Regions from separate parts of the Paenibacillus sp. FSL H8-0261 genome, predicted to be linked through region 2. Evidence: riboswitches for the same ligand, from Rfam matches in the RefSeq annotation. Region 2 holds a riboswitch; each other region holds the start of a gene.
What was found. A riboswitch is a leader RNA that binds a small molecule or an ion and turns the genes downstream of it on or off. The one in region 2 is predicted to bind cyclic di-GMP.

Region 1 (9,919 bases), 2.5 Mb from region 2:
GCTGGAAGTCCAAACATTCACCATAGTTGCGACTGACACTTAACACAAAAAGCCTCAAGTTCAATTATATATAGAAAAAGAAAGACAAGGATGGTGGAGTATGAGATACAAACTGATTGCACTAGATGTGGACGGTACGCTATTAAATGATGATCACCACTTAAGCTCTGAGAATAAGGAAGCTATTGCTGAGGTTACACGTCTTGGCGGTCAAATCGTATTGTGTACGGGACGCAGTCCACAGAACTCGATTCCTTTCATGGAGGAAATGGGGCTGACTGGTTACGTGCTTGGTCACAATGGAGCAGCGACGGTACGAGTGGAAGATCGAGAAGTGCTGCACCAATATGGTATGGATGCACGTGGTCTTGACCCCTATATTGACTATTGCCGTAAGCACAATATTCATTATGATGTGAATACTGCTTTTGATATGTATGTTGATAATGTAGAGAATCTGACTAAAGAAGCTAATTATATGTATGAGCACTTCCGTATTGTGCCAGCGACGCTGCCCGCATGGGAAGATTTCCGTGAACCGGTTGTTAAGTTTACTGTATTTACACAGCCAGAAATCCTTGACGAAGCTGAACGTGAATGGCGTACTTGGGCTCCTGAGTACAATATTTTGCGGAGTGGTGAATTTTTCGTTGATTTGATGCATCCCGAATCTTCTAAGGGAAACGCATTAAGAAATCTCGCTGTGAAGTTGGGAATTCCGCAAGAAGAAGTCCTCTCAATCGGTAATTATTTTAATGATATTTCTATGCTTACCTATGCGGGGATGGGCGTGGCGATGGATAATTCTCCTGTAGAGGTAAAAGCGGCAGCGAATGCTGTTACGGGTTCGAACAATGAGCATGGTGTGCGTGATGCGCTGGTTAAATATTGTTTATCCTAATAATGGAAAGCATAAGGCGGACTTGAGTCCGTTCTATGCTTTTTTTGTTATGAAGGAAATAAAAGAGATACATAACAGAATTGATTCTATCCAAAAAATAACCCGCCCTTAGGATTAACTAAAAAGGGCGGGACAATAGATTAACTTCCTGTATTAAAGTTTAATTTCCTCGTTCCGGCTAGGAGCGCTATATTTATAGATACCAGGGTTCAGTTCGATTTTTTCGTCGAAAGGAATATCTTTGTAGCTATCAATATTAGTTCCTGTAGATATCATGCCCTTAGGTGTAATTTCAGGCACCACTTCTTTGCCATTAATCCGTAACGTAGTTTGGTTAACGCTTTTGAAGTGAGGAGATTTGGATGATGATTCAACAATCAAATTTTCGCCTTCAGTATAGTACGTGAATTCAATGTCTAATCCATCGACATCAAGTGAAGTGAACTGTTTTTCTTCTTTAGGTTTGTTTATTGTGATCCAATTCTTACTGGTATCACGTTTCTCAATGACAGCATCCTTTAATATAAGTTTCATTGGAACATCGGACCAGTTGTTATACCATTCCGGAGATTCAAATTGAAATAAATGCTGGTAGCTTTCGGAATGATCTCCTTTCAAATTCCAACCCCCAGTGATTGTTTTATCACCTATAACCAACTGAGCGGTATTATAGTGGACAATTCCTTTTTTAAGCGAATCATTTTCATCTATTAGAATTTGGATATCCAAAGGGGTAACCACTAGCTGATCTAAGGTTATACCGGTCTTTTCTTGAAATTCAGGACTGTTATACAGTTTCTTAGTGTAAATCGCCTCACTTGCTTTTTGTCCATCTGCTTTAAAATCGAACTTCCATGTACCTGAAATACGTTTCGCTTCTTCAATGTAACTAAAATGAAGACTAGCTTCCTTCCAATCTGATTCAGTTATATTGAAAACCTGTTCAATAAATAAATCCGATCCTTCGTTAGGCATGATGGTTGGAATTGCCTCATTCTCTTGACCTGCAGTACTAACTACCAAATGTGGATTACCCCGTCCTAAGTCAGATGGTGATGCAGCGACTTTGTAACGGATAATGGTTTGATTGGAAACATGTCGAACGGATTCGATTTGAATGCTTGGATATTGCTTAACTCCAGTATCGATTGTATCCCCTGCTTGATGATTAGATTGTAAGGGAATATTCTGATTACGGTAAAAAATGAGATTCCGTGCTTCAAACTTGTAGTCCTTTTTATCATCCTTTAATGTATCAGGTGTCTCATATACTCCAATGAGTTTCTGGCTTTCAGGATCGTATTCTAAATAACCGTATACCTTTGCCTTGGCACCGGATTCACTAGTCATGGTGTTTTCCTCTGTAGCAAATCCAGTATATTGGGATAGATCAGATTTAGTATCAAGTGATAACAGCATTTTCATTTTTTCTCCGTCAGTTACAACACCGTTCAAATTCATTGTTACTCCTGAACTGGAAGCTTGAAGATTATACTGTTGACCGATGCCGTTATTTAATGCATTGCTCACACTTCGCCCACCAATTTTATCCCAATTAATCGTCATACTAGCGAATACAGGAATGGCGACAAGTAAGAGGCAAGAGAAGACGATGCTGATAGGAACAACCTTTTTATTAGGCCTAGGAGTATTCTGGGAGGCATTCAGATTTCTTTGACGTTTATATGCTTCTTGTTCAATGGTAGTCCACATCAAATCATAATCCGGTCGGGGAATATGTCTATCTTTTTCAATATACAGATTCATTACTACTCAGCTCCTTTAGTTGAGTTCCACCCATTCTATTTAGTATTTTAAGTCCCTTGTTCAGTCTGGATTTTACAGTTCCTTCGGGTATGCTCATAACTTTAGAGATCTCGGGTACAGTCAATTCGTTTATAAAACGAAGGACTACTACCATTCTGATTTTGTCGGGAAGCTGACTGTATAACCCTTGTAATTCTTTTTTAGTTTCCTGTCGATCCAACCGTTTTTCTACAGGGTTTGATTCCTCAGACCTGGATAGTAAATAATTACGTACTTCTTTCATCCACCCCGTCTTACGCCTTTTAATCACACTGTGGCACTCATTCGAAGCAATTCGTAAAATCCAAGATTTCAAGTTTCTTACCTTAGACTTATCCGCTAAGATAACCTTTACAAATACCTCTTGGCAAATATCCTCTGCATCTGCCTGATTTTTCATTAAGTAGTAACAAAAATAATATACTTGTTCTTTATAGAGCTCGAAAATTTCTCGGTCACACATTTTGCTGCACCCCCTGTCTTTGCTGTTCTCATTAATAAGACTTATAAGCGTATGTAATCGTTCATTTTTCATTTTGAGTGAAGTATTTCTTCTGAGCATCATAGCGAATTTGAATGGAAGATAAGTCGTTTACAGGTAATTATAACCATGATAAAATTAGCGGTGGGACATGCGTCCGTAAGCTAATTAAAACTAATTGAATGTCCGCGTTAAAGGTAAAATCATCGAAAGATGATGACACAAAGCCATGGGTCTAAAGCCTTTCTACAGAAGGAAATGATCGCCAGGCCGCCATAGGGATGTCTTATGAAGCATAAAGGATAGCTCTAAGAATATGTAGTCTATTTTGAGCTCTTTTATTATTTCGATCTATACGGCGTTACATTATCGCAAGGGGCTGAAAGGGGAAGTACATGAAAAGTTTTTTCAAAACAATAGGCACTAGTTTGGCAGTAGGTGCTTTATTGCTGTCCGGAACGATCGGATGGATGTCTAATCCTGAAGTCGTGTCTGCAGCTACCACAACAGCAGTAACCGCGGATCAAATGATTAGCAAAGTAACGGCGGCCTCTAAAGCAATAAAGAATTTTCACTTAGATGTGATCAAAAAACAGGATATTCAGAGCGGTGGGGTACGTATCAGCAACACTAACACACTGAAGCTGGATATTAATCGACTGCCGAATTTTGCTGCAGCTGGCACCGTTGATAGTAGTCTTTTAGAAACATCGTACAGTCTATATGCCAATGACAAGGAGTTTTACTATCTTGTAGACGGAAGTGAACTGATCGATGAATCTGAAGATGAAGGTTACGACGATGACGGCGAGCCAATCGATCCCGATGCACAGTATTGGATTGCACTGGAGAAGATGGAGTGGGATTCTTTTTACTCCAAAGGTCAATACGATCCTGTTTCCATGCTTGATTCGGTTAAAAATTATAAAAAATCTATGAAAGTCAGCACTGCTGGCGCACAGACTGTCCTGCAGTTCACGGTAACTGATCCGACAGCAGCTAAGGGAATAATCAAACTCTATGACCAGGAGAACCTCTGGGATGGAGAGACTGTTCAACCTAAAAGCGTAACTTGGAAATTATTCGTCAATACTAAGACCTGGCAAACGGAAAAGCTGACAGTCGATCTGAGTTATGTACTGACAAGTGACGGAGAAAAAGATACATACAACACGAAAATCGAAGCTAAATATTCCAAGAATAACAAAGGTACAACCATTGTAAAACCGGCCGAACTAGAATAATAAGGTCGATTTCATATTGAGCAAAAAGCGCTGTTCTACAGAACAGCGCTTTTTGCTGTATTCTCTATTTTAATAACGTTTCTATTCCTTCTTTAAGATTGTTGTCGTATGTTTCAACATTCGATTCATGAGATTTCGCCGCTCTGTTTTTATGTCGGTGGCGCTTCTCTTTAATGCGTCGCGGATGGGGATGATCTCTGTAATTTTCCTGCCGCTTTTTATTCTTCGATCTACACAAGTCGGGATGTAACCTACGTTAGTTATACTCGTGTTTCCTTTTTCATCCTTCTTTATTTTAAGCGTAAGTATGATACCGCTTTGTGTATAAGGAATATTCATTAATTTAGTAGAAACAAAATTCCCCAATGAGTAAATAACGAATTGTTTTTTTCCCCGAAGCGCTAACGGTTGAAGAACATGTGGGTGAGACCCCAGTATGATGTCGGCGCCATTTTTAAAGAAGAGATTGACCAGCTCTTTTTGCCTCTTGTTTGGAGTGTAACGATATTCGCTTCCGAAATGCAGATAAAGCAAGACTAGATCGACTTTCTTTTTTAAATCTCGAATCTCCCGAATGATCTTGGGCGTAGATATCCGATTAACCAGCCATGGCTTACTCACTGGTACAGGAATTCGGTTAGTTCCTGCTGTGTAGGAGAGGATGCCAATCGTAATTCCTTTGACGTTTTTAATAAGCGTTCTCTTGGATTCTTCTAATGATTTAGCTGTTCCCGTGTGGTCGATTCCATTACGGTCCAGAACTCGTAACGTCCGAACCAGACCCGGGGCACCATAATCCATGCAATGATTGTTGGCCGTTACTAATACGTCGAATCCGGCTTCCTTAAGTGCAGGGGCCAGTTCGTCTGGACATTTGAATATCGGACCGCCTGATCGTGGGCTTTTCCGGCATTCGGGGCCACTTCCAGCAAAGGTGGTTTCGAGATTGCCAATCGTCAAATCAGCCTGTTTCAGATAAGGAGCTACTTTTGCAAACAGGGGGCTGAACGAATAGGTTCCATCAGGCTGTTTAGCATCCGAAATAATATAACGTTTGACCATTAGATCTCCCACAGCAGCTATTTGTATTTCAGTCATGGATATCCACCTTTTTATTATTTTCATTAGGATATGGCATAAAGTTGTTATGGGTTATTCTTTCTTTAAGGCGAAGTGCAAACATTTGTGTGGCTTTTTATTTAAAATGTGACCCAACGCATAATCACTTTATTTAGATCGTCTAAATTAAAGGTATTCATTTTTTTCAAACTTTCATAATTTGATTCAAATCCTCTTTTTTGTTTGGCAGCCATAATAAAATATGGTTGTTGATAAACATTATCAATCAAACATTGGAGGTTATAGAAATGAGTACACAATTCAAGAAAATCGCCGAGGATATTTACTGGATAGGCAAAATTGATAACCGTCATGTTCCTTTTCATCGCCTGATTCTAGAAAAAGGAACTACCTATAATTCCTACTTATTAAAAACAGGTAAGCCGACTGTCATTGATACCGTAGATATGGAATTCGGACGTGAATATGCCGAGTGCCTGGGTGAAATGATTGATCTTCTAGATATTCATTACATTGTCATTAACCATACAGAGCCTGATCACTCTGGTGGACTGGCAGCTCTCGCTGCCAAGGCTGCAAACGCCACGATCGTATGCACCGAGATTGCTGTTCCAGAATTGCAGGAAATGTACAAGCTTCATAGCCGGAACTTCCTGGTGGTGAAAGATGGAGACAAGCTGGATATTGGTGGGAAAACGCTGCTGTTTAAAGAAACACCGTATCTCCATACCGCAGAAACGATGATCACCTATTGTATCGAAGATCAAATCTTATTTCCTTGTGATATTTTCAGCACGCATGTTGCGGTGGAGAATCTATTCAGCGATGAAGCCGGGTTTGATATTACGGAAGATTTCCAGGGCTATTACGCAGCAATTATTCATCCTCACAGAAGATATGTAAGAACACTGTTAGAGGCTGTTAAGGATCTTGAGATCCGGATGATCGCTCCTTCCCATGGGTTTGTGATTCGGAAGGACATACGTAAATATATCGGGATGTACGCCACGTTGAGCCGTGAAACGACGCAAGGAAAAAAGGCAACGATCGTATATACCACCATCAAGAACAGTACTAAGAAGATGGCCAAAATCTTACAGGATTGCTTGCAGGAAAATAATATAGAGACAGAGGTCTGGGATGCAGATAAAAGTAGTGCCACCGATATTCTGAACAGTATAACGTCAGCTGACGCGGTCTTTATTGGCAGCTCCACTAAATACGCGGACATGATTGGGAACCTGGAGAACATTCTGAAAGAATTGCACAATATGAATCTGGAAGGTAAACTTGCTGCAGCCTTTGGCTCCTACGGCTGGAGTGGTGAAGCCATTGAAGTCATTCAGGATTATCTGAATGGAACAAATATGACGGTGCAAAGCACATCTGAGGTTATTAAATCCACGGGGATGACACATGTAGAGTTCCCTGTACGAATCAGATTTTCCCCGAAAGAGCCTGAGAAAGTTCAAAAAATTAAAAACGCGGCTGAATTTGTTTCGGATTTGCTGCTGAGTTCATTTTAGGGAGGAGGAACATAGGATGACAAAACATTACGTTATAGTTGGCGGCGGAGTAGCCGCCGTCCATGCCGCCAAAGCCATCCGTGATCAAGACGCAGAATCGGAAATTTCGATCCTCGGGGAGGAAAGTCAACTGCCCTATAACCGGATTAAGCTGACCAAAGGGCTGTTTACCGACCTGCACAGTGAGAAGGTGCTGATTAAAAAGGAAAAATGGTACCGCGATAATCGTATATCCGTAAAAACCTCGACCCGAATCAGTTCTGTCCACCCGGACCGGCAAATTGTTGTGACAGAAGATGGGCAGCGTGTATCTTATCATAAGCTCCTATTGTGCATGGGAGCGAAGAATCGTACACTCTCCCTTGAGGGCTTCGGCCTGAACAATGTGCATACCCTCCGGGATATGAACGACGCGGATCGATTGAAAGATAACCTGCAGGCTGGCAGTCATGTAGCTGTAATCGGTGGGGGAGTGCAGGGAATCGAAACCGCTTGGGCGCTGTATGAAGCCGGGTATCAGGTGACAGTGATCGAAGCTTCTCACCGGTTGATGGGCAGACAGCTTGATGAGAAATCCTCACAGCTCCTTAAAGAGAACCTTGAACAAGCAGGTGTGAAGGTTATTCTTCAAGCAGATGTGGCGTCTATTACAGGATCAGAGTTTGTTACCGGAATTACGCTGGATGACCAATCTCATTTTTCCTGTGACCATGTAGTCTACTCCATTGGTATTGTACCAAATACGGAACTGCTAAATGGCTCGAGTATTCAAGTCCGGCAGGGCATTATCGTAAATGAACAAATGCAAACAAATGATCCGCATGTGTACGCTGCCGGAGATGTTGCTGAAATTAACGGGCATGTGGAAGGACTGTGGGGCGGAGCGATGGAGCAGGGCCGGATTGCCGGTAGTAATATGGTCGCCAATCTGACTGCGTATCGTAGAGCTGTTCCGGTTACATTGTTTAACGCTTTTGGAGTCTCTTTATTTTCGATAGGCAACGTTGATGAGCGGTATTGCTATACGGTGGTGAACGGAGAAGAAAATGGGGCGTATACGCGTATCTTTGTGAAAGATAACACAATAATCGGTGCGATATCCTGGCAAGGTGCAGCTGCTTCTCTGGCGTATAAAACCGCTGTGGAGCAAGGCATCCCCCTTACGGGGATTGATGTTAACGGGAGTAGCATCGTGGAAATTATGGCTGAAGTACAATCCAGATTGAACTAAACTACTAACTTTATAGGAGATGACAATGATGAAAAAATATATCTGTCTACCATGTGGCTATATCTATGATCCGGCAGTAGGCGATCCTGATGAGGATGTTGTTGCAGGCACTGCATTTGAAGACTTGCCTGAAGATTGGGTTTGTCCTGTATGTGGTGAAGATACAAGCCATTTTGCGCCGGTTGAAGAGAAAAAAACTTCTGCATCTTAAAGGGAAGTAAGGTTTATAAAAAAAATGAACAACAGGGGGGACAGTTATGAAGGAGTATTCTTGCCAATACGCTGCTGAACCTTGTACCCGCAAGGTGCCGATTTTTGCTGCGTTAAGCGATGACGATCTCTCCCGGATCAGTGCCATGATCAAACATCGAAAGTTCACCAAAGGTCAAGCGTTAATTCTGGAAGGAGCACCGTCGGATACGCTGTACATTATTCAGCGAGGCCATGTTAAATTATCCAAAATTACTCCCGAGGGCAAGGAACAAATTTTGCACATCTTGACGAACGGGGATTTTTTCGGGGAACTGAGCATTTTTAACAGCGATGAGCTGAGCAACTTCAGTGCTTATGCTCTAAAAGATACTAACATTTGCATGCTGACTCGAACAGATATGGAGCAGCTGATGACGGAAAATCCGGATATTTCGCTCAGGCTACTGAAGAGTGTGACCAAAAGACTAGCCCATACAGAAAATTTGGCGCAGAGCTTGGCGACCAAAGATCCAGAAATACGAATTGCTTATATGATCATGGAACTCGGTGACAAATATGGCAAACAACGTGGTGCTCATATTCATATTGACCTTCCGTTGTCTCGTGAAGAACTGGCCAGTTATGTTGGGGTCACCCGCGAAACCATCAGCAGAAAATTCTCAAGGTTTGAAGATTCAGGCCTTATTGAACTAATTGGAAACAAGCAAATGCTCATTATAGATCCAGCGGGTTTGGAAAGTTATATGGGGTATTAAAATAGTAATTAAAAATCTAAAATGATAAAGCGGCATTTCTACCATAGATTACGGTAGAGATGCTGCTTTTTTTAGGGGCTCGCTTGAATTCCAGCTCGACTATTACTGGATATACCCTAAAGAAAACACAAGCTTACTCATAGAAAATCCATATTGCAAGCGCTTTATTGCAGGTAGAATGAGGTTAGATTCAATCACTATTCGAGGAAATGGAGGAAAGCTGATGCCACATATTGAGATTAGGATGTACGAAGGCCGAACGAGTGAGCAGAAGGAGGAGATCGTTACTGTATTCACGCGGGAGTTATCCCGAATTATTGAACGGGAGGAACAGTTTATTACCGTCGAATTTCAAGAAATTCCCTTAGATGAGAATGCTCCAGCGAACCTGCTGAAAAAAGGACCTATAGGAAACGGTTATGAAGGCTAAGTTAACCGGGATTGACCTTATTAACTACAAAGCCGACACTAGAAGGTCCCTGCTATCAAACATGTGGAAATTCAGAGCGCTTTATGTGATCGCGATCCCCGGGATTTTGTACTTTATCATTTTCAAGTACTTGCCGTTGGCCGGGTCAGTGATTGCGTTTCAGAACTACAACATTTTTAAAGGCTTTACAGGCAGTGAATGGGTGGGGCTTGAGCACTTTAAGACCATGTTTCAATACCAAGATTTTGGAAG
Region 2 (9,919 bases):
AGCTGTCATCATTGTTTTTGTTCGTTTCCCAGTGTGTATTCGGCTGGTCATCGAGCATGTATTCCGGTTTCGTACCTGGATAGCTCCCACCGTTCACCGTTACTTTTGATACATTAGAGTTAGGCATTCTATAAGCTTCGCTATAGGCATTTTCATATGCTGTACCATAGCCTTTTAGCTTCGAAACCTTAGCCGCTGTTGCCTCTATTTGATGATTCTCCAGAAGTACTTTTGCATTCTCTATATCTGCTTGAAACTGCGCGTACAGTGGATGTGTCTGCACTTCTTGTTCTAAAGTCGTTAATTTCTCCACCGTATTAAATGCTGCGCTAACTTGACTCAAGGTATCATCTGTAAATAAATTTTTCATTTTAGCGGATACGGTATCTTCTTTGTAAAAAGAAAACTCAGCTGCACTCGCCCAATCTTGGTTAGCTTTTTTGAAGACAAATTTAAGTCTCTTGAAGGCTGTGGGTGCAAACTCAATCTCTACTACGTCACCTGCTCCGCCTTTATATTCTCCAGAGGATACTAGCGTATAATCGCCTGCATCCGTAGTTGAACCATAAATATCAAATTCCTGAGCAAACCCCTTCCCCTTTGCACTGGATTGTCTTGCAGCATATACGATTCTATTTAATTCAGTGGACTCATTGAAAACAAAGACAACCTCATTCGTAAACGTTGAACTATTCGGTTTACCCGTTTCCCAATGCGTACTCATATCGCCATCCATAGCCTTAGCTATAGGTGAACCTGAGTAGTTACCACCGTTATTGGTAATGGATTTAATATTCGCAGGATTCATTCTAAAAACATCATTATAAGCGCCTAGGATAGCCTTGCCGTACAGATCAAACGGAATAACTGACGCATTGCTTAATAGGTCAGCCTTGCTTTGTACTACAGTGTTTACTACACTTACCTTGCTTACATCACTTGCTAAAGCATAACCTGCCTCACTCGAAAAACTAGCTAACATGGCTGCTGATGTAGCGATCGCAATCATTTTTTTCATCTTTTCTACCCCCCAGATGTAATATGAATCTCTTCCGTGCCTAAAAATAGGCACAAAAAAAACTACCCCAAAAGAGTAGCTTGATTGCGTATAAAGTCGCATAAAAACTAAGACTTAATTTTTATTAAACTTTAACAAAAAGCGTAATACACTCTTTGGCAGCTGGCTGACAATAGTTATGATAACCTTAGTCCCTATAGCTTTGCGTCCCTACATTTCCATAGGTTTGCCTATGAAGTTTCGAATACATTACAAAGAGTAACATAACGCTACATCTGATCGCATGATTAATTGGTATGAAATCCGAATAGGTAATTGCAATTACTTTTTATATCGTGATAGATATTCTTTATCGAGTATCCCGAAAGAGAGAGGAAACTTTAGGACTGGAGGTCTACTTAACTCCCCGCACCAAACAAACGCCGGAACCAATTCCACACATCGCCCGTGATGGGAATTAACCCGAAGCCATGCTCGCCAACTGCGATTAGACCATATGCCCATTGGCCAATAGCTACTGCTCCCCCAGCAATCCGTCCTATGGCTACCGCCCCAAATGCCGTATCACCTATGGCGACAGCTCCCAACGCTTTTTCGGCTATCGCGATCGCTCCTACAGCCACTCCTGCAATGGCAATCGCCCCAGCTGCGAAGCCAAGCCAGCTAATTGCTATCGCTCCAAGGGCTAACCACATTCCTAGTGATATTGCACCCACGGATAGAACCCCTACGCTTATCGCACCTATGGAAATCAAGCCTACAGCTACATCTCCAATAGCAATTAATCCAACAGCTGTCTTCACTTGTGGCTTGCTTCCGTGACCATACCCCTGACCTGAGTATCGACCCAAATTGCTGCGAATACTTACCACCGGAAATGATGGAGACGGCCATTGATAATCAATTTCTCGTCCACCTAACCCTCTAGAATCCGCCCAGTGTGTGATGTACTTATGCCATTTCATATCCATCCCGTCCCCCTTCTCAATTACCTTAATTATACAACCCCGGGGGTTGGCTGTACTCAGACTCTGACCTGAAATTCATCTCATCCTCTAGACGGAGTTATACTCATTAGGATCACTGTTTGGGAATAGGATCAGGCTTTCCAAATAAATATCCCTGAAACAACTGATAGCCACTCTGCTTAAGCCATTCAAAGTCCTCTCTAAACTCCACACCTTCTGCTAAAGGAATGGATTGGATTTCTAAAGCTTTTTCTAAAAATTGTTTAGCTATTTTCTGTTTGTTCAGATCGCTGGACACACCCTGAACATATTTCATATCCAGCTTCATGTAATGGGGTTTAAGCTCCAACAACATCTCGATCGTGCTGAAGCCCTCGCCAACATCATCTAAAGCGTATTCAAATCCCCGATCCTTGTAATATGTCAAAATAGCTTTCAAATGAGCGAGATCATCCACTTTCTCCGTCTCAACAACTTCAAAGACAAAAAGAGAGGGATCGACGCCTAATTGATTGGCCAGTTCAACGGTTGATCTTAAGCAGAACTCTGGCGCGTAGATCGACGTTGGGATAAAATTAATAAACGTTTTTTTATTTAAGGGTGCAGCATATTTTACAGCAGTCATTCTACATAACCGGTCTAAAGCATATAAACGCCCACGATTCCGTGCCGCCGCAAAAATCTCATTAGGATAGATAAGGGACCCATCTTCTTTTTTAAATCTGGATAGGAGCTCGTATGCAAAAATCTCTTCCCGTACGTTCACAATCGGTTGGAAGTGACAAGTAACTAAGCCCTTAGTTATAACCTCATCAATCCACTCCATATCAAGTACAGTGGGTAATTCGGATAGAGGTCTCCATGTTTGGTCATCTATACGGAATTCAAACTGCTCCGACTCCATATGGTCATTACAGAAATCTAGAAAATCCCGCACCCCAGCCTCCTTGATCGTAATCACATTTTCTTCTACCTTATGTATCGTATTACTTCTACTCAAGTGATGAATAACCTCAGGTAAAATCCTTAGATTAAGCTCACCATGAGCCTTGATTTCAAAATTCAACTCTCTTACTACACAATGATTACATGCCACATTCATAACCCCTTTAATAATCAATTCTCTGAAAAAGATCCCGGAACTGCTCTTCTCAATCGAAATCCGTATACTCTAGTAAATACGTCGGGTCTAACACGGTGATCTGCTGATGTTGAATATCAATAATCTTTTGCTCTTGCAGATCTTTAAGCACAAGGGTAGCCGTCTCCCTTAACGTTCCGATCATATCCGCGAACTGCTGATGGGTCAATCGAAGATCAATCCTCTGTTTGCCTTGCTCCTCTACTCCGAATCTTTGGTATAGTCTTCTTAGTGTAAATATCGCACGCGCTCTCGCATCATGAAATTTCATTTCATGTAATAACCGATTCGATAAAAATAAACGGTCCATTTGCAGCAGCATCAATTGCTCCTTAATCAACGGGTAATCGGCAAGCATCTGCTCAAAAGGCTCACGTTTAATCTCAAATAATACTGTATCATTCATAGCCACCGCAGACAGCACTCTTATATTGGAGGGATGGATCACTTCCAGATCGCCAAAGAAATCGCCTTTTCCAAAAAGATCTACGGTATGCTCTTTCCCTTTCGTGGTAGCGTACACCCTTATAATCCCCGAATAGATAATGTAGGCATGATCCCCCGGATCTGATTCTGCAAACACCAGGGTCCCCTTAGAATATGCCTTATAAGTGAATAATCCTGAGACCGCCTCGGTCTTCTCCGAGGGTAAACCCTGAAAAAAGCGAGTGCCAGTCCAAAAAGAAGCTTCCATCTCATTATTCCTTTCTAACACATTCCATAGTTTTGTATGCCAACATACTGATAATAAATCATCATCCTGTTATATTCTATCGTAACGTTGTCACATAGGCTCGATGCCAATACGAATTAAAAAGGAGATCCATTGATGAGATATAATTTTGACGGAAAAGGGCTTACCGAAACGCCAGAAGTCGTGTTTGAGAGCAATCCTCTACTAGAACTGAGCATGTACAACAACCATCTTAAAGAAATCCCTGACCAGCTCTTCCCTCATGACGAATTAGAGGTACTTAATTATGCGGGTAATGAAATCGAACAGTTATCCGAGAACATCGGTCGCTTAGTTCACCTAAGAATGTTGGATTTAGGCCATAATCGACTAAAGGTGTTGCCGGAAAGCATAGGAGGACTACGGGGGTTGGATTCTTTTCTATACCTAAGTAATAATCAGTTCGAACAGCTGCCGGAGCAGCTTTGTAATCTCCAGAAACTCAAGTATCTGAACGTAACAGATAATCATCTCAAGCAATTGCCTACCCGTATAGGCGAAATGAGCAGTCTAATTGAATTGCGGCTTTATTATAATCAGCTAGAACGTCTACCTGATTCGATCACACAAATAAAAGGGTTAAGAGAGATTCATCTTTACGGTAATCAACTGGTCGTATTGCCAGAGCATTTGGGTGCTTTAGAAGAACTGCGGATACTCGATATGAGTGATAATCGAATCACTGAACTGCCCTCATCCATCGGTAAACTAAGCAAGTTAAGAAGACTTAACCTTCGAAAAAATAAACTGAATAAGCTGCCTGAGGAAATAGGTCAATTAAGCAGCCTTGTTGAGCTTGATTTAAGAGATAATAACCTGCAAGAAATCCCGAATTCCCTTTTACAGCTTGAACGATTAGAGAAACTGGATCTCAGATGGAATCACAGCTTGAAGGGAACAGATATTTTAGAGCAATTAGAGCAAAGAGGATGTATCGTTTATAAATAACAAAAAAGCCCCCGGTTAAAGAAGCTTTTCATTCAAATCTATGCTATGCGTGACGCGGTTTCTCCCCTGTTCTTTAGAGGCATAGAGCGCTTGATCAGCTTTTTGCAGAAGGGTGGTTTCTGAATCAGCTGGAATAAATGTAGCTATACCAATACTCACCGTAATCCGGCCCATTTCCCAAGTTGAATACGCGATAGATTGCCGTAAATTCTCAGCTATAGTCTTTGACTCCGAGATGTCTGTATTAGGTAAAAGAAGTATGAATTCCTCACCGCCATATCTAACCGCCATATCCTCTTTACGAGATTGCAGTTTCAAGATACTCGCCATTTTCTCCAGTACATAGTCACCTGTCTGATGCCCATAGGTGTCGTTCACTTTTTTAAAATGATCAATATCTATAATACACAGCGAAAATGCTGCTTGAACTTGGCCATACCCTACAATCTGCTCTTCCAGCTTCTCTTGAAGAAACCTTCTATTCTTCAGCCCAGTCAGCTTATCTGTATTAGATAATTCTACTAAAACGGCATTCATCTCCAGCAGCTCGGCTTGTTTCTGTTCAATTTCTAAATGAATTCGCTTGAGCTCGGCAAGCGCCTGATCCTTTTCCCAGTAAGCTACTTCTATTTGCTTCTTGGCTGACCGAAGCTCCAGCTCATAGTCAATGCGTTTTCCCATCTGTACCAGGATACAATCAATGACCTCTACACCTTCACACTCAAGGCGTCTGCCATTTAACAAGTAAGGGACGGCTTGTCCCTTGCTGTCCTTCAAATTGATAAATAGCTCTTCTACGTGTCCATTCAGATTGATAAAAGGATAGAAGTATGAATGAAAAATAAGCTTGTTTGCCGTAGACATGATAGATTCAAAATGCTTATGCACCAAATCAACCTGCTTATACCCCATACGGTCCAAGAACGTCTGATTTACATCCTTGATTATTCCTTCATGAGTAATAGAAACATAGCCACAAGGCGCATATCTTAATCGGTCATCCATGATCTAAATATCCTTTCAACACAGCATAATCTAGCTTACGTAAGATATTCATTAATTAAAGTGATGGTCTCCTCAGGATGGCTTATATGCGGGTAATGCCCTTTAGCCTCCATTAACCGGAAGGTGCTATTATTCAAGTGTTTATGTAGATATTCTCCAGCCGCTATAGGTACGATACTGTCATCCGAGCATTGTAGAATAAGTGTAGGGATTGTAGCCTTAGGTAGATCTTCCCTATGATCTGAAAAGAACGTAACTTCTGCAAATTCCCTTGCAATAACAGGATCTGCCGAGATAAAGCTGCGCTCCAGCTCTTTCGTTAACATCGGGTCAGGGTTGTTCATAGCAAGAGGTGCCATAAAGCTAGCCCAGCCAGCGAAATTCATCTCCATCATCTCCAGAAGCTCAGTAATATCGCTCTTCTCGAAGCCTCCGAAATAAGTATCCCCCTCATTTAAATAACATGAAGAAGGACCAATCATAATCATTTTATCAAAATAATCCGGCCGCTCAATCGAAGCAAGCATCCCGATCATAGAACTAATCGAATGACCTATAAAAATAATATCTTTGAGTTCCAACGTTTCGATGACATCCAATACATCCTGTACATAGCCGTGGAGCGTGTGATATTTATCTGTTGTATATGCACTTAAATCTGAGTTACCTGAACCTACATAATCAAATAGAACGATTCGATATTTCTTCTCAAAAGAAGGCGTGATAAACTGCCACATGCTCTGGTCACACCCAAATCCATGTGCAAAAAGGATGGTTCTTTCTCCTTCTCCAATCACTTTTACATGATTCCGCGCCTTAACATCGTTCATTTCATATAACTCCCTCTATAGTTAGCATTCTCTCTATTTTGAAGGGTTAACCTGGAAATATCAAGAGCATAAAAAACTCCGCTAGAGTAATCTCTAGCGGAGTTTTTATGATATCTAATTTTAGAATGCTGAAGTCCATCCCGCATCGGCAGCGAGGACTGCTCCGTTTACAAAGCTGGAATCATCTGAAGCCAGGAATAACGCAACTTGTGCGATTTCTTCAGGTGAACCTACACGAGGAATTACAGCCTGTGTTAGTTGAGTGCGGCTCATGCCGAACTCATTAATATTTTTCATAGAAGCACTAATGTTAGTGGCAGTAGCTCCTGGTGCGATGGCATTACAACGAATGCCTTTGTTGGCATACATAAAAGCTGTATTTTTCGTCAAGCCTACTACTGCATGTTTGGAGGCAGTATAAGTTGCTCCAGCATGAGCACCACTTACGCCACCGGTAGAAGCGGTATTCACAATAACGCCCTTTCCTTTTTCGAGGAAAATAGGTAGCGCTTTACGTGTAGACCGCATTACACTTTTGGTATTGATGTCAAAGATAAGATCCCATCTCTCATCATTAATATCACCAACTGGCTCAAAGCCGTCCATAATACCCGCATTATTCACTAGTATATCTAGCGTTCCATATTCATTTACTGCGGTATCAATCATGTTATTGATATCTTCGACTAGAGCAACATTTACTTTCAACGCCTTAGCTACTCCACCATTACTAACGATTCCTGCTGCGACTTGTTCCGCACCTTCGAGGTTAAGATCGGCTACTATTACTTTAGCACCTTCTTTAGCGTACAACTCTGCGATAGATTTCCCCATACCCGAGGCTGCTCCGGTAACAACTGCAACTCTGTCTTGAAGTTTCATGTTGGAAGTCTCCTTTACGTTTATCTATAATGTAAGTATTAATACAAGCAAAAACGCCTTCGGCGTCCTTAATGGGACGGTAAGCGTATATGCGAGAAATATAAGGATAAAGTATAGCGTGAAACTTATACTTCCTTATATTTTATAAAATCTCTAAATCACTTAAAATTTATTCTACTCAAGTTTAATCTTCTGCAATTTAACTATCAATATACAAATGAGACATCAAATGTTCATAAATATATATAACTTGGAATTGTGTTGAAATAGGAATAGAAAATAGACAGTTAGGTGGTCTTCTGTTGCTTAAAAATCGAAGAACGAGTAAATCGAAGAAAGAACTAAAAAATGCATTGATATTACTCATGGAAAAAAAGAATTTCCGCACCATTACGATAACCGATATTGTTACCCTAGCCGATTTAAACCGTGGAACCTTCTATAAGCATTATCAAACCAAAGAAGAACTTCTGAATGAGCTGATTGATGATGTGCTGGAGGATTTAGTTAAGGCTTATAAAGATCCCTATCTCCATACAGATAAATTCATGTTGAGTGAGCTTACTACCTCTAGCATCAAAATTTTTGAGCATGTCGTTTCCTACTCTAATTTTTATACCATCATTGTAAATTCCAATGTTCTGCCCGGGTTTCAAAATAAGATTTGTGACATCTTAAAGGAGCTAACCAAGCAGGACTTAGTCGCGGTTAATAATACTAATAACAATATAAATATCGAATTATTTTCTAGCTATACGGCCTATGCTCTATTTGGATTAATCATGGAATGGGTAAAGGGAGGGTTCAAATATACTGCGAACCATATGGCAGAGCAGCTGATTCAAATTCTGTCTTTTAATTCACACAATGTAGTTATCAACACTTCTAATAAACCGATTGAGTTGGGTTCCACCCCAGTGAATAGAAACTAGATTACTTCTAACAACCTCCAGAACGGTCAGTCTCATTTATGCTGAAGATAGATACAGCGTTGAACCTCATAGAGGAAAAATTTACGCCAAAAGCACGGTGGGCGAATCCACCACCTTTTACGTTCATCTTTCGTAACTAAAAGTAAAAAAAGACTCAATCCCTGTTATCACTAGGATTTGAGTCTTTTTAATATGCTGATTTCATTTACTATACTTCGCCCCAATAGACCTCGGTCTCATATTCAAAAAACACTTTATCATCCTGTTTATTTCGTTCAAATAGGTTCCTCAGCTCCGTCATCATATTCTCGTAACGTGGATCTCCGGGGGCCGGAATGTAGGAAGATGATCTCGCCCGTCCGCTTAATCCCTCGAAATCAAACACCTGCTGATTGCTAAAGTGCGCTACTTGCATCTGCCCTGCCTTAAAAAAGGAGCTGAGGATTTCAGGGGTAATATTCTTATGATTAACTTGAGTGTAGTCGGTGCCGAAGGTTTGCACGAGCTGCTCATATTCCTCCAGAAATGGGGTACCGTAAGTACGCCGAGAATTCCATATCAGAACTGCCTTTCCACCCGGTTTAAGAATCCGCTTGAATTCCAATTGCGCTGCATCCCTATCAAACCAGTGAAACGCCTGGGCACACACGATAAAGTCTACAGACTGGTCTGGCAATTCTGTCTTCTCGGCAGACCCAGGCAATGCGCGGAAATGGTTATCCTTTGCGAACTTCTCCTCCGCAGCTGTACGCATTTCCGGATTTGGTTCAACGGCAGTCACGCGACACCCGCGCTCCAGAAGCAGTGCTGAGAATATTCCTGTTCCTGCGCCAATATCCGCAATATCACAATTCGATTTTAGCCCAATCGTATTGTATAAATAATCAATGGCTTCTTTAGGATAACTCGGGCGATATTTCACATACGAATCTACCCGATTTGAGAACCGTTCTTTGTTATTCATCCAAATACTCTCCCTTAGCTTTTAGGTTCGTACTCACTTAATTTGCCTTGATAGATCAGCTTCAGCCGATCGCTTTGCCGAAAATCATCTGGCGTTACGAGCGCAGGCAGCTTGTTCCATAGCTTAATGCCGGACCTCTCCAGAATTTCCGCTACAAATTGTGAGCAGAAATAAGAGTTGCTGAATTCAACAGGTTCCTTCAGAGCGATACCAATCACACCGAGAATATTATAGAGATACTTTTGCCGGCTTCGGATAAAGACTTTGAGTACCCGCTCCATTTTCTCCACTTCACGGGCTGTAACTTGAAGTTCATATAGAACACACGTCGTATTTGGATATTTGCTGAATGTGCCTGTCTTAATATCTTCCTTCACGAATCCTCCGTTTAGAGGGTTGCTCGGGTGCTTTCTGCCAAAGCTATATAACTCGGAAAGCTCCCGATTAAAGGAGATCGAGGCATGATTATAAGGAGCTCTCGTGTAGCCTTGAATAAGC
Region 3 (9,919 bases), 1.4 Mb from region 2:
TCGGATTGTGTAATTTATGCCACCTGTGAACCTTGTCCAATGTGTATGGGCGCTATTATTTGGTCAGGTGTTAAAGAAGTTCATTATTGCAGCACAAGAGATGATGCGAAAGAGCATGGCTTCTCTGACATTCACCTTCGCGAATATTTTGTGGGTCATGATGAGAGTGTTGTTAATATGATTAAAGTGGAAGCTAGAGAAGATTGCGATCATTTATGGACGCATTTCCACGAATTAAACAAGAAATAATTCATGCGGTCTCCTATATTTTCCGGCACTATTTTAGTGCCGGATTTTCCTGTTCTTCTACAGATCTACTCAGCAAGATGAAGCTGAAGGAAATCAATCACCTGATGAAGAGCTTTTTGCACAACAGGGTTATCGAAATCTTTTTCAAATACATGCTCTCCGTTTGGAATAGTAATAAGCTTTGCTGGTACTCCTTCTTTCACTAGCGCAGCTCTCATGAATACCGATTGTTCATACGGCACATCTACATCGTTCGTTCCGTGCAGTAACAATGTAGGGGGGAATTCCTTAGTTACATGATGAATAGGACAGAATTTGAGGATTTCTTCCTTATGTAGAGAAGGATTCAAGCCCGTCACTTCTTCGATCCAACGACCGGATTGTCTTGCATATAAATAGAGAAGAAAACGCTCGTCAACGCTTGCGCTCGTAATGATTTGATCGGACACTGTACCTTTTGCAATCTCCATGGAGACGATATCCTTTTCACAATAGAATTTACTTGGTTCGAGTGCCCATGGAGCGCTAATATCGCCATATCCATAGAAGGAGACAATCGCACGTGGCTTATGGGTAAACATTCCTGTGCTTAGTGCAAGGAAACCACCTGCTGAGCTTCCCACTACAGCGATCCTCGAGGGGTCAATGGAGAATTGTTTTGGTCCTTCCTTTTCTAACCAAAGAAGGCTATCTTGGACATCTTCAAGGATGTCAGATAGGGTGGACCTAGGGGCTAATCTATAGTCAATCGAAAATAGCGCAAAGCCATTATTAGTGTAAAGTTGTATCATTTCCTCGGATAGATCTTCTCGATCACCCCAAAGTAGACCGCCTCCGTGAATGTACACAATAGCAGGGGCTTGGGGACGGTTTGTTTCATAAAAATCAGCTTTAATTGTAAATTGATCATTTTCTTTAAAAATAATAGTCTTCTTCATAGCTATCCATTACACCTCATCAAGTAAGTAATTTTTAAAGACTAGCAATACCTCTATTGTATATCATTCACGAATTTTGATGAAACCATAATCATGAATACCCAGGATTGGAGATACTGTCATGGATAGAAAGAGAAGATATCAGGCTTTATTTGATAATATTAATCAATATAACTCGGGTGAGAAGGGCATCACTAGAATTGCCTATACAAATGAAGAGCAGACATGTACGAGTGCTTTTATGCGGATGTGTAAGGCTGAAAATTTAGATATCCGGATGGATCATTGCGGGAATGTGATTGCTAGAAGGAATGGGAAGATAGAAGGGCTCCCACCCGTTGTAATGGGCTCTCACTTGGATACGGTATATCAAGGTGGGAAGTACGATGGGGTAGTAGGTGTAACGGCTGCTTTGGAAGTGATCAAACGTCTAAACGAAAAAGGGATTGAAACGGATCATCCGATCGAAATTATCTCATTTGCCTGTGAAGAATCCTCGCGTTTTGGTATTTCAACAGTAGGCAGCAAAATAATGTCAGGGTTATTTCAGAAGGAGAAATATAGATCTTTGAAGGACAAAGACGGTATTACCATGGAAAAGGCATTTTCGCTATGTGCACTGGATTATAACAGTATTGATCAGGCGAGTAGAGAGAATGAAGAATTAAAAGCGTTTTTTGAATTACATATTGAGCAAGGTCCTGTCTTAATAAACAATAATAAAAGAATTGGAATTGTGACTGGAATTGCTGCACCCGTGAGGCTTCATATTCAAATATCAGGGAAAGCATCTCACTCTGGAACGACACCTATGAATATGAGAAGAGATGCTTTTCTGGGTGCTTCTGAAATAGCGTTAGAGCTTGAAAAAGCAGCCAAACTCGAACAAGAATTTGGAACGGTTGCGACGCTCGGGGTGATAGAAATCTTAAATGGAGCCATGAACGTGGTTCCGGGAGAGGTTGAAATTAAAATTGATATCAGATCTACTTCCGTGGCATCCAGGCAACGTGTGTTAGACCATTTGTATCAGACGATAGCCTCAGTACAAGAGAGCAGACAACTTGAAATTGCGAGTACGGAAATCATCTCCGAGGAACCTGTCCTATTATCGGATGAGATCACTCATGTTCTAGAATCCATTTGTGAAGAGAAGGGGATATCGAGTCAACGGATGATCAGTGGTGCAGGGCATGATGCCATGAACATGAACAAACTCTGTCCAGTAGGGCTTATCTTTGTTCCTTCTGTAGATGGACTTAGTCATCATCCTAATGAATATACAGACTTGGATGATATCATTATGGGGATTGATATTTTAGAAGAAGCTGTTCTTCGTTATGCGTTTGTAAGACAAACATAATTCGTGTTGAGAAGTAAGTCCCAATGTGACATATATAAATGTTACATTGGGCTTTTGTATCTAATTTTATAATTGTTCGCAGAATTGTTGCTTTACATTAATAAATATTATATTAAAGTTAACAATGATATTTGTGAAAATTTTCCCATGGAAAAATTAAAATTCACTATGGAAATAGGTCTTTTGGAAGCAACCTATTATTAATAGAGTATTTATGACTAATAATAGTGAAAACAGAATATTGGTAAACCTATTGAAAAGTAGGGACACAAAGCCATAGGGTCTAAATCTACATATAGATATGACAGCCGGTTGCATGCAGTTGGAGTTTCTTGATCTTATTTTTTGATGCATATGCAGCCGTTATCATTCTGATAGCGGCTTTTTTTAATTCGTTTTCTAATAAAAACGTAATAAATCGGAAAAAGGATGATAGTACATGGATCAAACACAACCACTGAGAGTATGGAGAATGATAGGCCTCGTCATAATGGCAACGTTGATATTTTGGGGGTGCTCTTACTATTTCATAAAATGGACTGCTAACTCTTATGAGCAAGAAGCGGTTGCTGCTACATCAGAAGCTACGATACATGCGAGTAGATCGATTGGAAATATGATACAGGGTGGATTAGATTCATTAGATGGAATTGCTGATTCTATTTCGGAAATAAATTATATGGATTGGGATAAGACCAAAAAATATCTGCATCACTTTGATAAAAAATATAATTTTATTCGAATTAGCATCAACAGCCCAGATGGTAAAGCTTACGCATCAGATGGGACAATGTTTGATGTATCAGATGAAGTAGGGTTCCAAAAGGCTCTGCAGGGTATTAGCAGTATTTCTGATCCATTCTTAGATAAGATCTCCAATAAAGAAATTATCACGATCAATAGTCCACTTAAGTTTAAAGGTGAAGTGAAGGGTGCTTTATCTGCCAGCAAATATACACAGGATCTTTATGATGCTCTTGCAGTTTCCTTCTTTAAAGGTCATGGTTATTCTCAAATCATTGATCAAAAGGGACAAGTCATTATCAAATCGAAGAATCTCGAAGAGGATAAGTCCATTGATAACATATTCGAAAGTATAAGTATTGATTCTAGAAATAAGAAACAACTGCAAAACTTTAAAGAGAACATAACCGCGAAAAAATCTGGAGTAGGAATATTTTGGATTAACGGAGATAGCAAAATGGTTGGTTATTCTGGCATCCAGGGGGTTGAGGACTGGTATATTCTCTCCGTGATACCGAAAGATGTGATCATGGCCAAAGCGTCTCAAATGAGTCAGGCGACTTTTCTATTATGTGTAATCATGTTTGTCTTATTATTGATCATATTTGTTAACATTCTATTAAATAAGAGCAAAATTAGGAAACAGATGGAGAGAATTGCCTTTGAGGATGAGTTAACACATCTTTCTAGAACGAATAAATTTGTTATAGATGCTCAGTATTTACTTAAAGAGAAACCGAATACAAAGTTTGCTGTGTTGCAATTTGATATTGAACAATTTAAATACATAAATGAAATTGTCGGTTTTCATGAAGGAAATAGCATTTTGATTCAAGTGGCTAATAGCTTAACAGCAAACACATTAGACGAGGATGTCATTGGACGCTTAGGGGGTGATCGTTTTATTCTTTTCACTTCGTATGACAATAAGGCGGAATTATTCATCCGTATACAAGTACTTACTGAACAAATGAGCGACTATACGTTTGGAAATGAAGAAGGTTTTAGGCTAGTGATTAATTGTGGAATTTACTGTATAGATGATCGTCAGAGCGATATCCTCACATGTATTGACCGAGCAGGAATCGCTTGTAAGTCCATTAAAGGTGGATACAAGAGCTCATGCACTTTCTTTGACGAACAATTGCTATTGCAGATACACGAAGAGCAAGACATCGTAAGAAAGATGGATGCTGCCATGACAAATGGTGAATTTAAAGTATATTTACAACCGAAAATGGATCTGCGAGTGAACAGTTTTCATGGCGCTGAGGCATTGATTCGATGGAATGATCCTCAGAAGGGACTTATATCTCCTGCAGTATTTATCCCTATATTTGAGAGGAATCGCTTTATCGTGAAATTAGATTTAATGGTGTTTAAATCAGTATGTATCATGTTGAGTAAATGGATCCAGGAAGGAATCCAGCCACTTCCGATTTCAGTGAATATATCGCTTATAACCCTATACCATAATGATTTCCTGCTCCATTTGACGAATATTATTAACAGATACCAGGTACCTGCTAGATTGATAGAGTTAGAGCTAACCGAGTCTATTGTATTCCAAAATTTAGAGTTTGTTAGAGATATTTTGTTGGAGTTGAAACGTAAAGGATTTTCCATAGCTATCGATGATTTTGGGACAGGTTATAGTTCCTTAAATGTATTGCAATATTTCCCTGCTGATGTCATTAAGTTAGACAGGGCTTTTCTGATGAGTAAGTCAAATGATGAGACAGGGAAGATAGTAATTGCCAGTATGGTCAAGCTAGCTAGGGATTTAAATATGAAAGTTGTGGCAGAGGGAGTTGAGACAGAGGCGCAAATTGATTTTTTGAAACAAATAGATTGTGAAATCGCTCAAGGTTATTATTTCGCGAAACCAATGCCAGTAGCAGAATATGAAAGCTTAATTAAAAGTACATAGGGAGTGCAAAGCATGAGGAAAATGAGAAATTGGACTATCGTAGGCAAAATTACTGTTACAAATTCAATATTATTGTTGGGTGCTCTGATCATTGCGATCGTTGGTAGTGTGTATTTCAGCAATATGTATGCGAACTCTAGAAGTATGTATAAGAACGATCTTACGTCAGTTTATGCACTTGGGAAATTCGAATCTAATAATCATGAAATAGTAACCTTAACGAATAAGATGATCGCTAGTCATGATCCAAGCGAACTTCAAGAGAGTTATCAGAAAGTTGTTGAGCTTCAAGCTGAAAACAATGAAATCTTGAATAAGTATGAAGAAACACGTTCCCTCCCAAACGAAAAGGAGATTTATGCTGAAGTTTTATCATTAACGAAACAGTATAGGCAAATTCAGCTTCCAATGCTTGAACAGATGCTAAATACCCCTACATATGATCCTGCTGAAGATATCATCTCTGATCTTGAAGCGTTAAATATGAAACGAAATGAAGACCTTGGAAAATTAGTTGAAATGAACTTAGGAAGTGCCCAATATGCAGATGTTCAGAATAAGAAGCTATTTCAAAAAGGACTTACGGTCAATATCATTGTTGCTTTTCTCGTTATCCTGATTTCAATCGGTTCATATTTGTCCTTGAGAAGATATTTCTCACGAGCAGTAACCATTATCCTGAACTTTTCAGAGGCGTTTGGTCGAGGAGATCTGACTCAAAGAGCTAAGTTTGATGCTGAAGATGAATTTGGTCGAATCGTGAAGTCGCTTAATCATTCGGCAGAGCAAGTACAAACCATCGTAACTAGTGCTTCTTCTTCAGCACAAGAGTTAGGTGCACTTAGCGAAGAATTATCTGCAACAGTTGAGGAAGTAAATGCTACAATGGATCAAATTTATAATTCCTCGCAAGAGGTTGCTTCTGGAAGTGAATCTTTAAGTGCTACAACAGAAGAAGTAAATGCAACAGTACAAGAGATTATCTCCAATGCAGATCTGCTAAGTGATAAGGCGGGAGTCGCACTAAATACCTCCGAAGAAATTCTGGTACAGGCAGCTTCCGCGAAGGAAAAGGCTGTAGCATCGATTCAATATGCGACAAGTTTGTATGCTGAGAAACAGAATTCCATTATGCACGCGATCGAGGCAGGGAAAGTTGTTAATGAAGTAAGAGAGATAGCTGGGTACATTTCAGAGATTGCAGCCCAAACGAATCTATTGTCCTTGAATGCTTCCATTGAAGCAGCAAGAGCTGGGGATGAGGGAAGAGGATTCGCTGTAGTTGCTAATGAAGTACGCAAACTTGCTCTACAGTCGGAGGAGTCGGTGGGGAAGATTCAGAAAATGACACTGCTAGTGGAAGATGCTTTTGAGAATGTGTCCTTTCAATCACAAGCGCTGCTGGATTTTATCGATTCGACGGTGATAAGTGATTATGAGAGTTTCGAGCAAGTAAGTATGCAATATAAAAATGATGCCGATATGTTTCATGAGATCACAGGTGAAATGGTATCTTCAATGCACGGACTGAAGCTATCAATGGCAGAGGTAGATCAAGCGATGACGAATGTTGCCGCAGTATCTCAACAGTCTGCGGACAATGTAAGTGGCATTCGAAATCACATTTCAGATACATTACAAGCGTTTGAAGATGTGGCTGCTTCTTCTGAGCACCAGGCGAATATTGCGGAAATGATGAATGAGACGGTTGGTAAATTTGTGATCGAGTAAGCACCAAAACAAAACAGCCTTGTTCAGGATATCTATTTACATACTGAACAAGGCTGTTATCTTTTATAGTGTTTTGTTGACAACAACAAAGGAGTGTGTTAAATTTATCTTAAGTTAAAGATAATTAATGTAAAGATAATTTGTGAGATACATGTAATCGAATGTTGGAAAGATATTTTTTTTTGGTGGATATCTTAACATTAAGATAATTCAATTAATCTTTCTTGATCTAGGGAATTATATTACAAAATCAAACTAAACTTTAGGAGTGTATAATCATGAGAAATTTAAAAGGGATTCACCACGTAACAGCCATCACAAGCAGCGCAGAGAAAAACTACGAGTTTTTTACTTACGTATTGGGAATGCGTCTAGTGAAGAAAACCGTCAATCAAGACGATATCCAAACGTATCACTTGTTTTTTGCAGATGATAAGGGCAGTGCCGGAACGGATATGACGTTCTTTGACTTCCCTAACATTCCTAAAGGTGTTCACGGAACCAATGAGATCGCCAAGACATCCTTCCGAGTACCAACGGATGCTGCATTAGACTACTGGATAAAGCGTTTTGATCGCCTGGATGTGAAGCATACCGGAATTAAAGAGCAGTTTGGCAAAAAGACTTTATCCTTCGTAGATTTTGATGACCAGCAATATCAACTTATCTCCGATGAATTTAATGAAGGGGTCTCATCAGGTACACCATGGCAAAAAGGACCAATTCCTTTAGAGTTTGCGATCACTGGTTTGGGACCGATCTTTGTACGTATAGCTGACTTCAGCTATTTTAAAGAAATGTTGGAAAGAGTCATGCTGTTTAAAGAAATCGGACAGGAAGAGGTTTATCATTTGTTTGAAGTCGGCGAAGGCGGAAACGGGGCGCAAATTATTGTTGAGCATAACGAGGACTTACCGAATTCGCGTCAAGGCTTTGGTACGGTTCACCATGCGGCTTTCCGAGTAGAAGACCGTGCGATGCTGGATGAGTGGACTAAGCATTTTGAAGACTTTGGGTTCCGTACCTCAGGTTATGTGGATCGTCATTTCTTCGAGTCGCTGTATACACGTGTTGCTCCACAAATCCTGTTTGAGCTTGCAACAGATGGACCTGGATTTATGGGAGACGAGGAATACGAAACGGTTGGAGAAAAGCTTTCATTGCCACCATTCTTGGAACCTAAACGTGAGCAAATTGAGAAGTTAGTACGCCCTATTGATACCGTTAGAAGCACGATCGATTTCGTGAAAGAGTGAAGAAGGAGCTGGGGAGATTGATTTCGATTGATCCGAAGCAAAATAGTGAGCGGGAAAATTATAAGTTATTAATTGGTACTGTTATTCCTAGGCCCATTGCTTTTGTCACTACACAATCAGAAGATGGCATTTTGAACGGTGCGCCGTTTAGCTATTTTAATATCGTCTCGTCTAATCCTCCGATGGTTTCACTGTCTATTCAAAGATCAGCGGGACGATTAAAAGATACAGCCCGTAATATCTATAACAATCATCAGTTTGTTGTGCATATTGTAGATGATGAGAATGTTGGAAAAATCAATCAAACCGCTGCCTCATTGCCAAGAGCAGAAAGTGAAATTGAACTTGCCAATCTTACACCGGTCCCAAGTAAAAATATAGCTGTACCTGGTGTATTGGAAGCAAAGGTTCGAATGGAATGTAAGCTTGTACAAGCGATACCTCTAGGAGCAGAAGAACCTGGGAGTGATTTGTTCATCGGCGAAATTGTTCAGTTTCATATCGATGAATCGATTTATCAGGAGGGGCGGATTGACCCTAGAGCCTTAAATGCAGTAAGTCGTTTAGCGGGAGCTAATTACGCTACGATTGGTGAGATTTTTGAAATTGAGAGACCGGAATAATAAACTAAGACCTGTTCGTAAGCGATGAAGCCTACCGAACAGGTCTTTTTGTGGGCTAATTATAGTTCATCAGCTATGCCAAGCAAACCGTAAGGTTTTCTCTCGAAGTTTATCTGGACTGATCGTTCCAGATATGTTATATTGCCATTACAGGAGGTGTTACTCATGGCAAGGACAAGAGAGTTTAACGAGGATCAAGCACTACATCAAGCGATGCTGTTGTTTTGGAAAAAGGGTTATGAGGCAACAAGCATACCGGACTTGCTGCAGGTTATGGGCATTAGCCGATCTAGTCTTTACGATACTTTTTCTGACAAGCAAACGTTGTACATTGCCGCACTGGAACATTACAAAAAGGTAAGCTTCAATAGACAGGTCATTCTTGAACAGGCGTCAAGCGTTAGAGCAGGGATTCAACAATTTTTTGAGCAACATATTACTTCAGCGTACGATACGAGCCTACCCGGCGGGTGTTTTGTAACGAATGCAGCTACAACACTAGAGTCGCGGGATGAAAAAATAAATGAATTGATAAAGACTAGTTTTTTGAATTTAGAACAGGCTTTTTGCGAGCTTTTGGAAAAAGGCCGACAATCAGGCGAACTTGATAAAACCACTGATGTCAAAGCGTGGTCTTATTTATTGCTGAATTTACATCAAAGCATAAATATTATGGCAAAAGCAGATCAAGATCAGCAACGTGCCAAAGAGATGATAAGCTTTGTAATTGCAGGAATATAAATTTTTTTGGTTATTCTGGAACGATCGTTCCGTTATTGTAAATCATCCTTAATGCGGAGAAGAGACTTATGAAAATATCATTTATCGGGCTTGGGAAAATGGGCTTTCCAATGGCCCAAAATTTGTTGAAAGCTGGTAATGAATTAATCGTTTTTAATCGTACTCGCGAAAAAGCGCAACCCCTAATAGATCAGGGAGCGCATTATGCCGAGACACCTTTGGAGGCAGCACAAAAGAGCGATATGGTCATAACCATGCTTTCTGACGATGCTGCTTTGGAGGAGATTGTTGAGGGTCCGAATGGAATTTTGAATGGATTATCAGAAAAAGGAATTCACATATCT

Region 1: another riboswitch for cyclic di-GMP. It lies ahead of MHI27_RS10215 (DUF6612 family protein); the one in region 2 lies ahead of MHI27_RS29955 (NPCBM/NEW2 domain-containing protein).
Region 3: another riboswitch for cyclic di-GMP. It lies ahead of MHI27_RS05350 (EAL domain-containing protein); the one in region 2 lies ahead of MHI27_RS29955 (NPCBM/NEW2 domain-containing protein).

What each region holds. Positions count from the first base shown of each region.
Region 1 covers NZ_CP150297.1:2,374,015-2,383,933, forward strand. The annotation lists gene MHI27_RS10200 (Cof-type HAD-IIB family hydrolase) at 101-901, shown strand; gene MHI27_RS10205 (DUF4179 domain-containing protein) at 1,055-2,668, opposite strand; gene MHI27_RS10210 (RNA polymerase sigma factor) at 2,652-3,170, opposite strand; cyclic di-GMP riboswitch class I at 3,375-3,466, shown strand; gene MHI27_RS10215 (DUF6612 family protein) at 3,584-4,432, shown strand; gene MHI27_RS10220 (CapA family protein) at 4,514-5,530, opposite strand; gene MHI27_RS10225 (FprA family A-type flavoprotein) at 5,800-7,038, shown strand; gene MHI27_RS10230 (NAD(P)/FAD-dependent oxidoreductase) at 7,055-8,269, shown strand; gene rd (rubredoxin) at 8,298-8,480, shown strand; gene MHI27_RS10240 (Crp/Fnr family transcriptional regulator) at 8,527-9,237, shown strand; gene MHI27_RS10245 (4-oxalocrotonate tautomerase family protein) at 9,461-9,667, shown strand; gene MHI27_RS10250 (ABC transporter permease) at 9,657-9,919, shown strand, end outside.
Region 2 covers NZ_CP150297.1:6,728,042-6,737,960, forward strand. The annotation lists gene MHI27_RS29955 (NPCBM/NEW2 domain-containing protein) at 1-1,018, opposite strand, end outside; cyclic di-GMP riboswitch class I at 1,173-1,259, opposite strand; gene MHI27_RS29960 (hypothetical protein) at 1,417-1,989, opposite strand; gene MHI27_RS29965 (EAL domain-containing protein) at 2,099-3,088, opposite strand; gene MHI27_RS29970 (Crp/Fnr family transcriptional regulator) at 3,138-3,821, opposite strand; gene MHI27_RS29975 (leucine-rich repeat domain-containing protein) at 3,957-4,808, shown strand; gene MHI27_RS29980 (sensor domain-containing diguanylate cyclase) at 4,824-5,813, opposite strand; gene MHI27_RS29985 (alpha/beta hydrolase) at 5,849-6,643, opposite strand; gene MHI27_RS29990 (SDR family oxidoreductase) at 6,764-7,525, opposite strand; gene MHI27_RS29995 (TetR/AcrR family transcriptional regulator) at 7,828-8,457, shown strand; gene MHI27_RS30000 (class I SAM-dependent methyltransferase) at 8,666-9,421, opposite strand; gene MHI27_RS30005 (hypothetical protein) at 9,436-9,919, opposite strand, start outside.
Region 3 covers NZ_CP150297.1:1,234,195-1,244,113, forward strand. The annotation lists gene MHI27_RS05335 (nucleoside deaminase) at 1-249, shown strand, start outside; gene MHI27_RS05340 (alpha/beta hydrolase) at 315-1,187, opposite strand; gene MHI27_RS05345 (Zn-dependent hydrolase) at 1,309-2,550, shown strand; cyclic di-GMP riboswitch class I at 2,784-2,870, shown strand; gene MHI27_RS05350 (EAL domain-containing protein) at 2,990-5,224, shown strand; gene MHI27_RS05355 (methyl-accepting chemotaxis protein) at 5,237-6,955, shown strand; gene MHI27_RS05360 (ring-cleaving dioxygenase) at 7,234-8,211, shown strand; gene MHI27_RS05365 (flavin reductase family protein) at 8,229-8,834, shown strand; gene MHI27_RS05370 (TetR/AcrR family transcriptional regulator) at 9,000-9,575, shown strand; gene MHI27_RS05375 (NAD(P)-dependent oxidoreductase) at 9,644-9,919, shown strand, end outside.